3 regions of the Pseudogulbenkiania sp. AW2-16 genome follow, and region 1 is predicted to be linked to each of the others. Evidence: predicted binding sites of a transcription regulator. Region 1 holds the regulator's gene; each other region holds the start of a gene.
The links. The regulator sigma-54, encoded in region 1, starts transcription at its own class of promoters, with help from an activator protein. The targets are predictions, from matches to a motif close to CTGGCACGCTTCATGCTT.

Region 1 (3,271 bases):
CGGTCTTGGCGGCCGACTGCTCCAGGCGGTCGAGGTACTCGACTTCGGCCGGGCCCAGCACCTGCACCCGGTTGGGGTGGATGAAGTTGAGGTGGCCCACCAGCGCCAGCAGCGGACGCTGCTCGTCGTTGCCGATCAGGTTGTCGGCTCCGCCGGTCCCGGCAACCCAGCTCAGGTTCAGTTTGTGCTGGTTGTCGTGGTAGAGCTTGCGAACGCTTATGCTAGGCATTGGGAGACCATTCGGTCAGCAGGGTGTAGAGCTCGTCGGCATTCTGGGCGGCGAGCAGCTTCTCGCGCAGTGGCCGGCTGGAGAAAAGTTGGGCCAGTTCCGACAGCACCTGCAGGTGCAGGTCGGTGGCCTGTTCCGGCACCAGCAGCACGAACAGGATCTGTACCGGCTTGCCGTCCGGGGCGTCGAAGGGAATCGCCGATTTGAGGCGGATCAGTACACCGGCCGCCTCTTTCAGACCACGGGCGCGGCCGTGCGGAATGGCCACACCTTGCCCGAGCCCGGTGGAGCCGAGCTTCTCGCGGGCGAACAGGCACTCGAACACTTCACTGCGCGCGATGCCGCGGGTGTTCTCGATCAGGAGGCCTACCTGCTCGAAGACGCGCTTCTTGCTGGCCACGTCGAGGTCGAGCAGGACGTTGTCCCGAGTTAGGATTTTGCCGATCAGGCTCATAGGGGTCTGTTGAGAGCTGCCAAAAACCCGACGATTCTAGTTGCTTTGGTGTGACAGAGAAAGGACTGTGCAAAGCAAAGCGGGAACCTGATGGTTCCCGCTTTATCAATCAAGGGCTTAGAGTGTGGCTTCTGGCGCCGGGGCCGGTGTCGGAATGGCCCGGTGTTCGCTCAGCTTTTCCTTGTGCTTGAGAACCTGTCGATCCAGCTTGTCCATCAGGAGGTCGATGGCGGCGTACATGTCCGACTCGGTGGCTTCGACGTGGATGTCTTTGCCGGAGAGATGGACGTTGACCTCGGCCTTCTGGACCAGCTTGTCCACGGACAGGGTCACCGCCACGTCGATCACGTGGTCGACATGACGGGTAATGCGTTCGAGCTTGCTTTCGATGTAATCACGCAGCGGTTGGGTAACGTCGAGGTGGAGACCGGTTACTTTGAGGTTCATACCTTACTCCTTCTTGTGTTGGCTGCCCGGCGGATGCTGCCGGGCATGCTGATGATTCAATCCAAGGTCAGAGGACCTTGCGCAGATTGACCGGTGGAATCTGCATGGCTTCACGATACTTCGCTACGGTGCGTCTTGCAACCTGTATGCCCTGTTTTGCGAGCTCGTCGGCCAGGGCGCTGTCGGAGAGGGGTTTGGCGCGGTTTTCGGCGTCGATCATCTGGCGGATGTGCGCCTTGATGGCGGTGGCCGAGCACTCGCCGCCGCTGTCCGTTTCCAGTGCGCTGCCGAAGAAATACTTCAGCTCGAACAGGCCGCGCGGGCACAGCAGGTATTTCTGCGTCGTCACACGGGAGACCGTGGATTCGTGCAGTTCCAGCTCATCCGCAATGTCGCGCAGGATGAGTGGACGCATGGCTACTTCACCGTGTTCAAAGAACGCTTGCTGTCTTTCGACTATAGATTCCGCCACTTTCAGGATGGTGTCAAATCGTTGCTGAATATTCTTCACCAGCCATTTCGCCTCCTGTAGACGCGAGCTCATTTCACCGCCGCCGCCGCGGTTTTCGCTGAGCATCTGGGCGTACATCTGGTTGACGCGCAGGCGCGGCACGGCGGCGTTGTTGAGCTCGGCGCGCCAGCGCCCCTTGACGCGGCGCACGGCGATATCCGGGATGATGTAGCGGGTGTCGTCGACGCCGAAACCGGAGGCCGGGCGCGGGTTGAGGCGGGCGATCAGGGACTGGGCCTGCTTCAGTTCGGCGTCGCTGACGTCGAAGAGACGCTTGAGCCGGGTGTAGTCGCGATTGCCGAGCAGGGTCAGGTGCTCGCGGACGATGGCGTGCGCCAGGGCCTTGCCCGGGGTGCTGTCGGGCAGCTGGGCCAGCTGCAGCGCCAGCGACTCGGACAGCGAGCGGGCGCCGACCCCCTGCGGTTCGAACTGCTGCAGCAGTTTCAAACCGAACGCCAGTTCGTCTTCCTCGATGCCCAGTTCCAGCGGCAGCGAGGCGGCCAGTTCCTGCAGGTCGATCGTGAGGTAGCCGTCTTCGTCCAGTTCCTCGATCAAGAGCTGCACGATGGCGCAGTCGCGCTCGGGCAGGGCGATTTCGCCCAGCTGCGCCAGCAGGTGTTCGCGCAGAGTGACCGGGCGCGGCACGTTGGCCATCGGGTCGTAATCGTCGCCGTCTTCTCCGCGCCGGCTGCCGCTGCCCCAGTCGGTGAGTTCGCCGCTGCTGTCCTCGCGTTCCGGTTCCTGGCGCTCGGGCTCGGCCTCGCTGCCGGCGGCCTCGGTCGGCGTGTTGTCGGCGACCGGCTCGTCGCCCCGCTCCAGCAGCGGGTTGTCCTGCAGGAAGCGCTCGACTTCGGTTTGCAGGTCGACGGTGGACAGTTGCAGCAGCCGGATCGACTGTTGCAGTTGCGGGGTCAGCGTGAGCTGCTGCGAGACCTTGAGCTGTAGCGACTGCTTCATGGCGATTACAGGTGGAAATGTTCGCCCAGGTAAACCTGGCGAACTTTTTCATTGTCGACGAGGGCCTGCGGCTTGCCGGAGGCCAGGACTGCACCGTCGCTGATGATGTAGGCGCGGTCGCAGATGCGCAGCGTTTCGCGTACGTTGTGGTCGGTGATCAGTACGCCGATGCCGCGCTCCTTGAGGAAGGAGATGATCTTCTGGATGTCGATCACGGCGATCGGGTCGACCCCGGCGAAAGGTTCGTCGAGCAGGATGAAGCGCGGGCGGGTGGCCAGCACGCGGGCGATCTCGACGCGGCGGCGCTCGCCGCCGGACAGGGCCAGCGCGTTGCTTTCCCGGAGGTGGGCGATGTTGAGGTCGTCCAGCAGCAGCGTCAGTTCCTGTTCCAGCTCCTCGCCCTTGAGGCCGGCGATCTCGAGGATGGCGCGGACGTTTTCGTCCACCGTCATCTTGCGGAAGATCGATGCTTCCTGCGGCAGGTAGCCGAGCCCGAGGCGGGCGCGCTGGTGCATCGGGAAGTGGGTGATGTCCTGCTGGTCGAGCTGGATGCGGCCGTCGTCGGCGCTGACCGGGCCGACGATCATGTAGAAGCTGGTGGTCTTGCCGGCGCCGTTGGGCCCCAGGAGGCCGATCACCTCGCCGCTTTCGATGTTGAGCGAGACGTCCTTGA
Region 2 (3,271 bases), 1.9 Mb from region 1:
TGGCGGCCAGCGCGTCGAGCGCGGCGCGCAGCTGCTTGTTGGCGCCGACGCCGCCCGCCACCACCAGCCGTGCCATGTTGGCCTGCTTCAGCGCCTTGAGCGACTTGCCCACCAGAACGTCGACGATGGCGTCCTGGAAGGCGCGGCAGATGTCGTTGCGGGTCTGCGGGTCGATCGAGCCATGCTCGGCCTCCTGGTGCCGCACCAGCGTCAGCACCGCGGTCTTCAAGCCGGAAAAGCTCATGTCGAGATCGTCCGACTTCAGCATCGGGCGCGGCAGCGTGAAGCGGGCCGGATCGCCGCTTTCGGCCAACCTGGAGAGCGTCGGGCCGCCGGGGTAATCGAGGCCGAGCAGCTTGGCGGTCTTGTCGAAGGCTTCGCCGGCGGCATCGTCGAGCGTCTCGCCCAGCACGTCGTAATCGCCGACGCCGCGCACCGCCATCAACTGGGTGTGGCCGCCGGAGACCAGCAGGGCGACGAAAGGGAAGGCCGGCTTCGGCTCGGCCAAGAGCGGCGAGAGCAGGTGGCCCTCGAGGTGGTGCACGCCGACCACCGGGATGCCGAGCCCGAAGGCCAGCGCGTTGGCGATGCTGGCGCCGACCAGCAGCGCACCGCCCAGGCCCGGCCCTTGGGTGTAGGCCACGGCGTCCAGGTCGGCGAGCTGCTTGCCGGCCTCGGCCAGGCAGGCCTCGGTGAGCGGGATGGCGCGTCGGATGTGATCACGGCTCGCCAGCTCCGGCACCACACCGCCGTATTCGGCGTGCATCGCCATCTGCGTGTGCAGCTGATGGGCCAACAGGCCCTGTTCCGTGTCGTACAGTGCGACCCCGGTTTCGTCGCAGGACGATTCAATACCCAGTACCAGCATGGTCAATGTTTTCAAACCTGTTCATGATCTTGCCACGCCCCTGATCGGGGCTCATGTGCATTGCGTGCGAATCTTGCGCTGGGCACACCTGAAGATGCGCCCGCAGAGATTCGCTCAGCGATCGGAAATCCTCACGTACTGCGTGTAGATGCCGGTTTCTACGCTGCGCTTCGCCCCCGCCGAGGCCCGGTCGCGACAGGTCGCGAGCAGGTTCCCAGCGGGAAAATCTTTTCATTTTACCGGCGAATCTTTGTGAGCCCAAATCGGCAATGGTAGTCTTGCAGGCTTGATTGACCAGGAGGACAACAATGCAGGCCAAACTGAGATGGATCGACGGGGTGTGTTTCATGGGTGAGACCGGCAGCGGTCACGCCGTGGTGATGGACGGCGCGCCCGAAGGCGGCGGCCGCAACCTCGGCCCGCGCCCGATGGAACTGCTGCTGCTCGGCACCGCCGGCTGCACCAGCTACGACGTGCTGGGCATCCTGAAAAAGTCGCGCCAGGACGTGCACGACTGCTGGGTCGATATCGACGCCGACCGCGCCGACACCGACCCCAAGGTGTTCACCCGCATCCATTTTCACTTCGTCGTGGTCGGCCGCGAGCTGAAGCCCGACGCCGTCGAGCGCGCCATCAAGCTGTCCGCCGAAAAATACTGCTCGGCCTCGATCATGCTGGGCAAAACCGCCGACATCACCCACGATTTCGAGCTGCGCGAACCCGCCTGAGCCAGCGGGCTTCGGCCAACGTTGGCAGCGTGTCACGGCGCCACCTTAAGGGTGGCGTTTTTCATCGCTGCCGCCAGGGCGGCAATTGTTGCCGCTTTGCCGTCCTGTCCAGCTTGCCGCTCCGTCGTCCTCCGGGCGAATTCCCGTCTTTTCAAGCCCTTGCCCCTAGTGATCGTGTTGGCATGAAAAATGCTTTTGGGGTGTCATCCAGGAGAAGGTCATGCTCGACAAGATTGCCCACTATTTCGATTTCCAGCAGCAGGCGCTCACTCTGCGCGCCAAGCGCGCCGAGGTGATCGCCAGCAACATCGCCAACGCCGATACGCCGAACTACAAGGCGGTGGATCTCGATTTCGCGTCGGCGCTGCAGTCGGCGCAGGGCACGCAATCGCGTCTGGCCCTGAACGTCACCGACCCGGCGCATATCGCCTCGTCGTCTGGCGCGGGCGGAGCCGGCGCTCCCGAGCTCAAGTACCGCAGCGCGGTGCAGCGCAGCCTGGACGGCAACACCGTGGACATGGACGTCGAGCGCGCGGCCTTCACTGACAACGCCATGCAATACCAGTCCACGCTGACCTTTCTCAATCGCCGCATCTCCAGCCTGAACGAAGCCATCAAGGGAGGTCAGTAAGCATGTCGCTGAGCAACGTCTTCACCATTGCCGGTTCAGCGCTGACCGCGCAGTCGATGCGCCTCAACGTGGTCGCGAGCAACATCGCCAACGCCGAGAGCGCCACCAGCTCGACCGGCCAGCCCTACCAGGGGCGGCACGTGGTGTTCACCGCCATCCCGGTGTCGGCCACTCAGCCGCAGGTGGCCGGCGTGCGCGTGACCTCGGTGGTGGAAGACACCACCCCGCCGCGCCTCAAATACGACCCGGGCAACCCGCTGGCCGACCAGCGCGGCTACGTCAACCTGCCCAACGTCAACCCGGTGGAGGAGATGGCCGACATGATTTCCGCCGCGCGGTCCTACCAGACCAACGTCGAACTGATGAATACCGCCAAGAACCTGCTGCAGAAGACCCTGCAGCTGGGGCAATAAGCCTGGAGGGCTGAGACATGACCGTGACGTCCACGACCAATAATCCCTACACCGTTTTGAACACCGGCAACAGCACCTCGTCGTCCTCTGTCTCGGCGTCCTCGGCGGAAGGTATCCAGAACCGCTTCCTGACGCTCTTGACCACCCAGCTCAAGTCGCAGGACCCGCTGAATCCGATGGAAAACAACGAGATCACCTCGCAGATGGCGCAGATCAGCCAGGTGACCGGCCTCGAGAACCTAAGCAAATCGATCAACTCGCTGCTGCAGAGCCAGTACGGCACCCAGTCGCTGCTGGCGGCCTCGCTGGTCGGCAAGAGCGCGATGATCGACGGCAACACCCTCACCCTGGCGCAAGGCGGCACGGCGCAGGGCGGCGTGATTCTCGATGGCTCGGCGCAGAACCTGGCGATCACCGTGAAGAACGCGAACGGCGAGGTGATCGATACCTTCACCATGAACAATGTCGACAGCGGCCTGACCACTTTCAACTGGGACGGCACCGACAAGGACGGCAACGCCGCCGCCGCCGGGGTGTACACCTTCAGCGTCGCCGCCACCAACGAGAGCAACGGCAAGACCACGTCGGTGACGGCCGAGCCGCTCTCCAACCAGCACGTCGACGCCGTGGT
Region 3 (3,271 bases), 1.9 Mb from region 1:
GAAGCTCGGCGTGCGTCCGCTGGTCGGCGTGCGCGTGCGGCTGTCGTCGCTGAATTCCGATAACCAGTGGGCCGACACCGGCGGCGAGAAGGGCAAGTTCGGCTTGTCGGCATCGCAGCTGATCGACGTGGCGGGCAAGATGGACGCTGCCGGCATGGCCGATTGCGTGCGCCTCCTGCACTTCCACATGGGCTCGCAGATCGCCAACATCGCCGACTATCGCCTGGGCTTTCGCGAAGCGATCCGCTACTTCGGGGAGCTGCGCGATCTGGGGCTGCCGATCGACCATGTCGACGTCGGCGGCGGCCTGGGGGTCGATTACGACGGCACCCACTCGCGCAACGCCAGCTCGATCAACTACGACATGGAAGAGTACGCGCACGTGATCGTGTCGATGCTGGCCGAGTTCTGCGACGAGAACGGCCTGCCGCATCCGCGCATCATGTCCGAGTCGGGGCGCGCCATGACCGCGCACCATGCCGTGTTGATCATGAACGTAACCGACGTCGAGCGTCTGCCGGAAAGCGTGCCGGAACTGGACGATCTGGACATGCTGGCGCAGCCGGTGCGCAAGCTCTACGAGCTGACCCATCTCACCGACGCCGAGATGGTCACCGAAACCTACCACCGCGCCAGCCATTACGTGGCCGAGGTGGCCGAGATGTACGCCGAGGGCCGTCTGCGCCTGAAGGACAAGGCGACGGCGGAGCAGCTCTATTACGCGCTGTGCCGCCGCCTGCACGGGCAGTTGCAACTGACGCACCAGCGCTCGCAGCGCCAGGTGTTCGACCAGCTCACCGACAAGATGGCCGACAAGTATTTCTGCAACTTCTCGGTGTTCCAGTCGCTGCCGGATACCTGGGCCATCGACCAGGTGCTGCCGATCATGCCGGTGCATCGTCTCGACGAGCAGCCGACGCGGCGCGCGGTGCTGCAGGACCTGACCTGCGACTCGGACGGCAAGATCAAGCACTACGTCGATCAGCAGAGCATCGAGTCGACCATGGCGGTGCACGCGGTGAAGCCGGGTGACGAGTACCTGATCGCGACCTTCCTGGTCGGCGCCTACCAGGAGATTCTGGGCGACATGCACAACCTGTTCGGCGACACCGACTCGGTCAACGTGTTCGTGCGCGAGGGCTGCCGCCTGGAGTTTTCGGGCGTGGAGGAGCACGACACCATCGAGGACATGCTGCGTTACGTGCACCTGTCGCCGGAGGAAATCCTCAACCGTTACGAGGAAAAGGCGCGTGCCGCCAAGCTGTCGGCCGACGAGCGCAACACCTACTTCGCCGAGTTCTGCCGCGGACTGAAGCAGTCGTCCTACCTGTCGGTCTGATCGCCCCGTTTTTCCCTTGCCAAAGGTTGGCCGAAGCATCGTCTTCGGCCAACCTTTTTTCGTTTGGGCGGGCAGGAAAGCCGCCGCCGCCCGGTCCACCCGTTCGGATAACCGAACAGCGCCGAGGACGCCATTCCGCCCATCCGTATCCATGCCGATGTCGTTAAAAAAACTCAATAAAAACAGTGTGTTGCGAATTGTATTCGGGCCGTCCGGCTGGCACGCTTCGTGCAATATAAGGAGCCGCCGGCCAGGGTGACACCCACCAACCCTGGCGGGCCAACAACAAAACGATTTCCGGCCGCAGCGCAACAGCGCGCGCGCAGGGACCACCAAACGGTCCACCCCGGTCGCTCAGGCCGGATGGACGAGCAAAGGCGGGGACGGTTGGCAAGACCGCCCCCAACGCCCTGGCCACGACGATGGCCGCGGGGGCAGACCTTCACTGGAGAGGCATTTAGTGAAACTCAATAGACTGACCACCTTCATCCTGGCCGCCATGGTGCTGGGTATCCTGACCGGCTACGTATGGCGCGAGATGGCCACCGACGAGGCCGCGATCAAGTCGTTCGCCGACAACATTTCGATCCTGACCGATGTCTTCCTGCGACTGATCAAGATGATCATCGCCCCGCTGGTGTTCTCCACCCTGGTGGTCGGTATCGCCAAGATGGGCGACACCAAGACCGTCGGCCGCATCGGCGCCAAGACCATGGCGTGGTTCATGACCGCATCGTTCTTCTCGCTGAGCCTGGGCCTGGTCATGGTCAACCTGCTCAAGCCGGGTGTCGGCCTGGGTCTGCCGCTGCCGGACGTGCACGCTTCCAGCGGCATCGAGGCGGGCGCCATCACGCTGAAGGATTTCGTCACCCACGCCATTCCGAAGAGCGTGGTCGAGGCGATGGGCAAGAACGAGATCCTGCAGATCGTGGTGTTCTCGGTGTTCTTCGGCTGTGCCGGCGCCGCCATTGGCGATCGTGCCAAGCCGGTGGTCGACATGCTCGACTCCGTGGCGCACATCATGCTCAAGGTGACCGGCTACGTGATGAACTTCGCGCCGCTGGCCGTGTTCGCCGCGATTGCCGCCATGGTGGCCAAGGAAGGCCTGGGCATTCTTGCGACCTACGGCACCTTCATGGCCGAGTTCTATCTGTCGATCGGCGGGCTGTGGCTGGTGCTGGTCCTGGCCGGCGGCCTGTTCCTCGGTCGCCGCGTGCTGACTCTGATGAAGATGGTGCGCGAGCCGGCGCTGCTGGCGTTCTCCACCGCCAGCTCGGAAGCCGCTTACCCGAAGACGCTGGAACTGCTGGAGCGCTTCGGCTGCTCGCGCAAGGTGGCCAGCTTCGTGCTGCCGATGGGCTACTCGTTCAACCTTGACGGTTCGATGATGTACTGCACCTTCGCCACCATCTTCATCGCCCAGGCCTACGGCATCCATCTGACGCTGGCCCAGGAAATCACCATGATGCTGATCCTGATGGTGACCTCGAAGGGCATGGCCGGCGTGCCGCGCGCCTCGCTGGTGGTGATCGCCGCCACGCTGTCGCAGTTCAACATTCCGGAAGCCGGCCTGCTGCTGCTGTTGGGCATCGACCACTTCCTCGACATGGGCCGTTCCGCCACCAACGTAATCGGCAATGCTATCGCCGCCAGCGTGGTGGCCAAGTCCGAGGGTGCCCTGGGCGCCGGCGAGCTGGAAGGCGAGGACGACGATACCGATCCGGACGCCGAGGCCGACGACCTGGCACCGGCGCGTGCCTGATCCCCGCACCTAGCGTCATCCCGAACGGCCTCCTGCGCGAGGCCGTTTTCCTTGCAGGGCTGTCCTCGCCGACGGCTCTGTGATAGAACGATACAAGATCGTCTTCGCCGAATCCTCCGAATCGACCCCATCGTTATGCTGCGCATTCCCAAACGTTTTCTGCCCTACCT

Region 2: a site for sigma-54 is predicted at 1,774-1,791, ahead of flgB (flagellar basal body rod protein FlgB). Genes of this name have one in related genera too.
Region 3: a site for sigma-54 is predicted at 1,556-1,573, ahead of ABKF58_RS18175 (dicarboxylate/amino acid:cation symporter). Genes of this name have one in related genera too.

The regions. Positions count from the first base shown of each region.
Region 1 covers NZ_CP157668.1:1,887,899-1,891,169, forward strand. The annotation lists gene hprK (HPr(Ser) kinase/phosphatase) at 1-229, opposite strand, end outside; gene ptsN (PTS IIA-like nitrogen regulatory protein PtsN) at 222-683, opposite strand; gene hpf (ribosome hibernation-promoting factor, HPF/YfiA family) at 801-1,130, opposite strand; gene ABKF58_RS09200 (RNA polymerase factor sigma-54) at 1,198-2,598, opposite strand; gene lptB (LPS export ABC transporter ATP-binding protein) at 2,604-3,271, opposite strand, start outside.
Region 2 covers NZ_CP157668.1:3,787,348-3,790,618, reverse strand. The annotation lists gene tsaD (tRNA (adenosine(37)-N6)-threonylcarbamoyltransferase complex transferase subunit TsaD) at 1-868, opposite strand, end outside; gene ABKF58_RS18290 (OsmC family protein) at 1,177-1,596, shown strand; gene flgB (flagellar basal body rod protein FlgB) at 1,817-2,227, shown strand; gene flgC (flagellar basal body rod protein FlgC) at 2,230-2,640, shown strand; gene ABKF58_RS18275 (flagellar hook assembly protein FlgD) at 2,658-3,271, shown strand, end outside.
Region 3 covers NZ_CP157668.1:3,764,337-3,767,607, reverse strand. The annotation lists gene speA (arginine decarboxylase) at 1-1,339, shown strand, start outside; gene ABKF58_RS18175 (dicarboxylate/amino acid:cation symporter) at 1,800-3,101, shown strand; gene ABKF58_RS18170 (sensor histidine kinase) at 3,237-3,271, shown strand, end outside.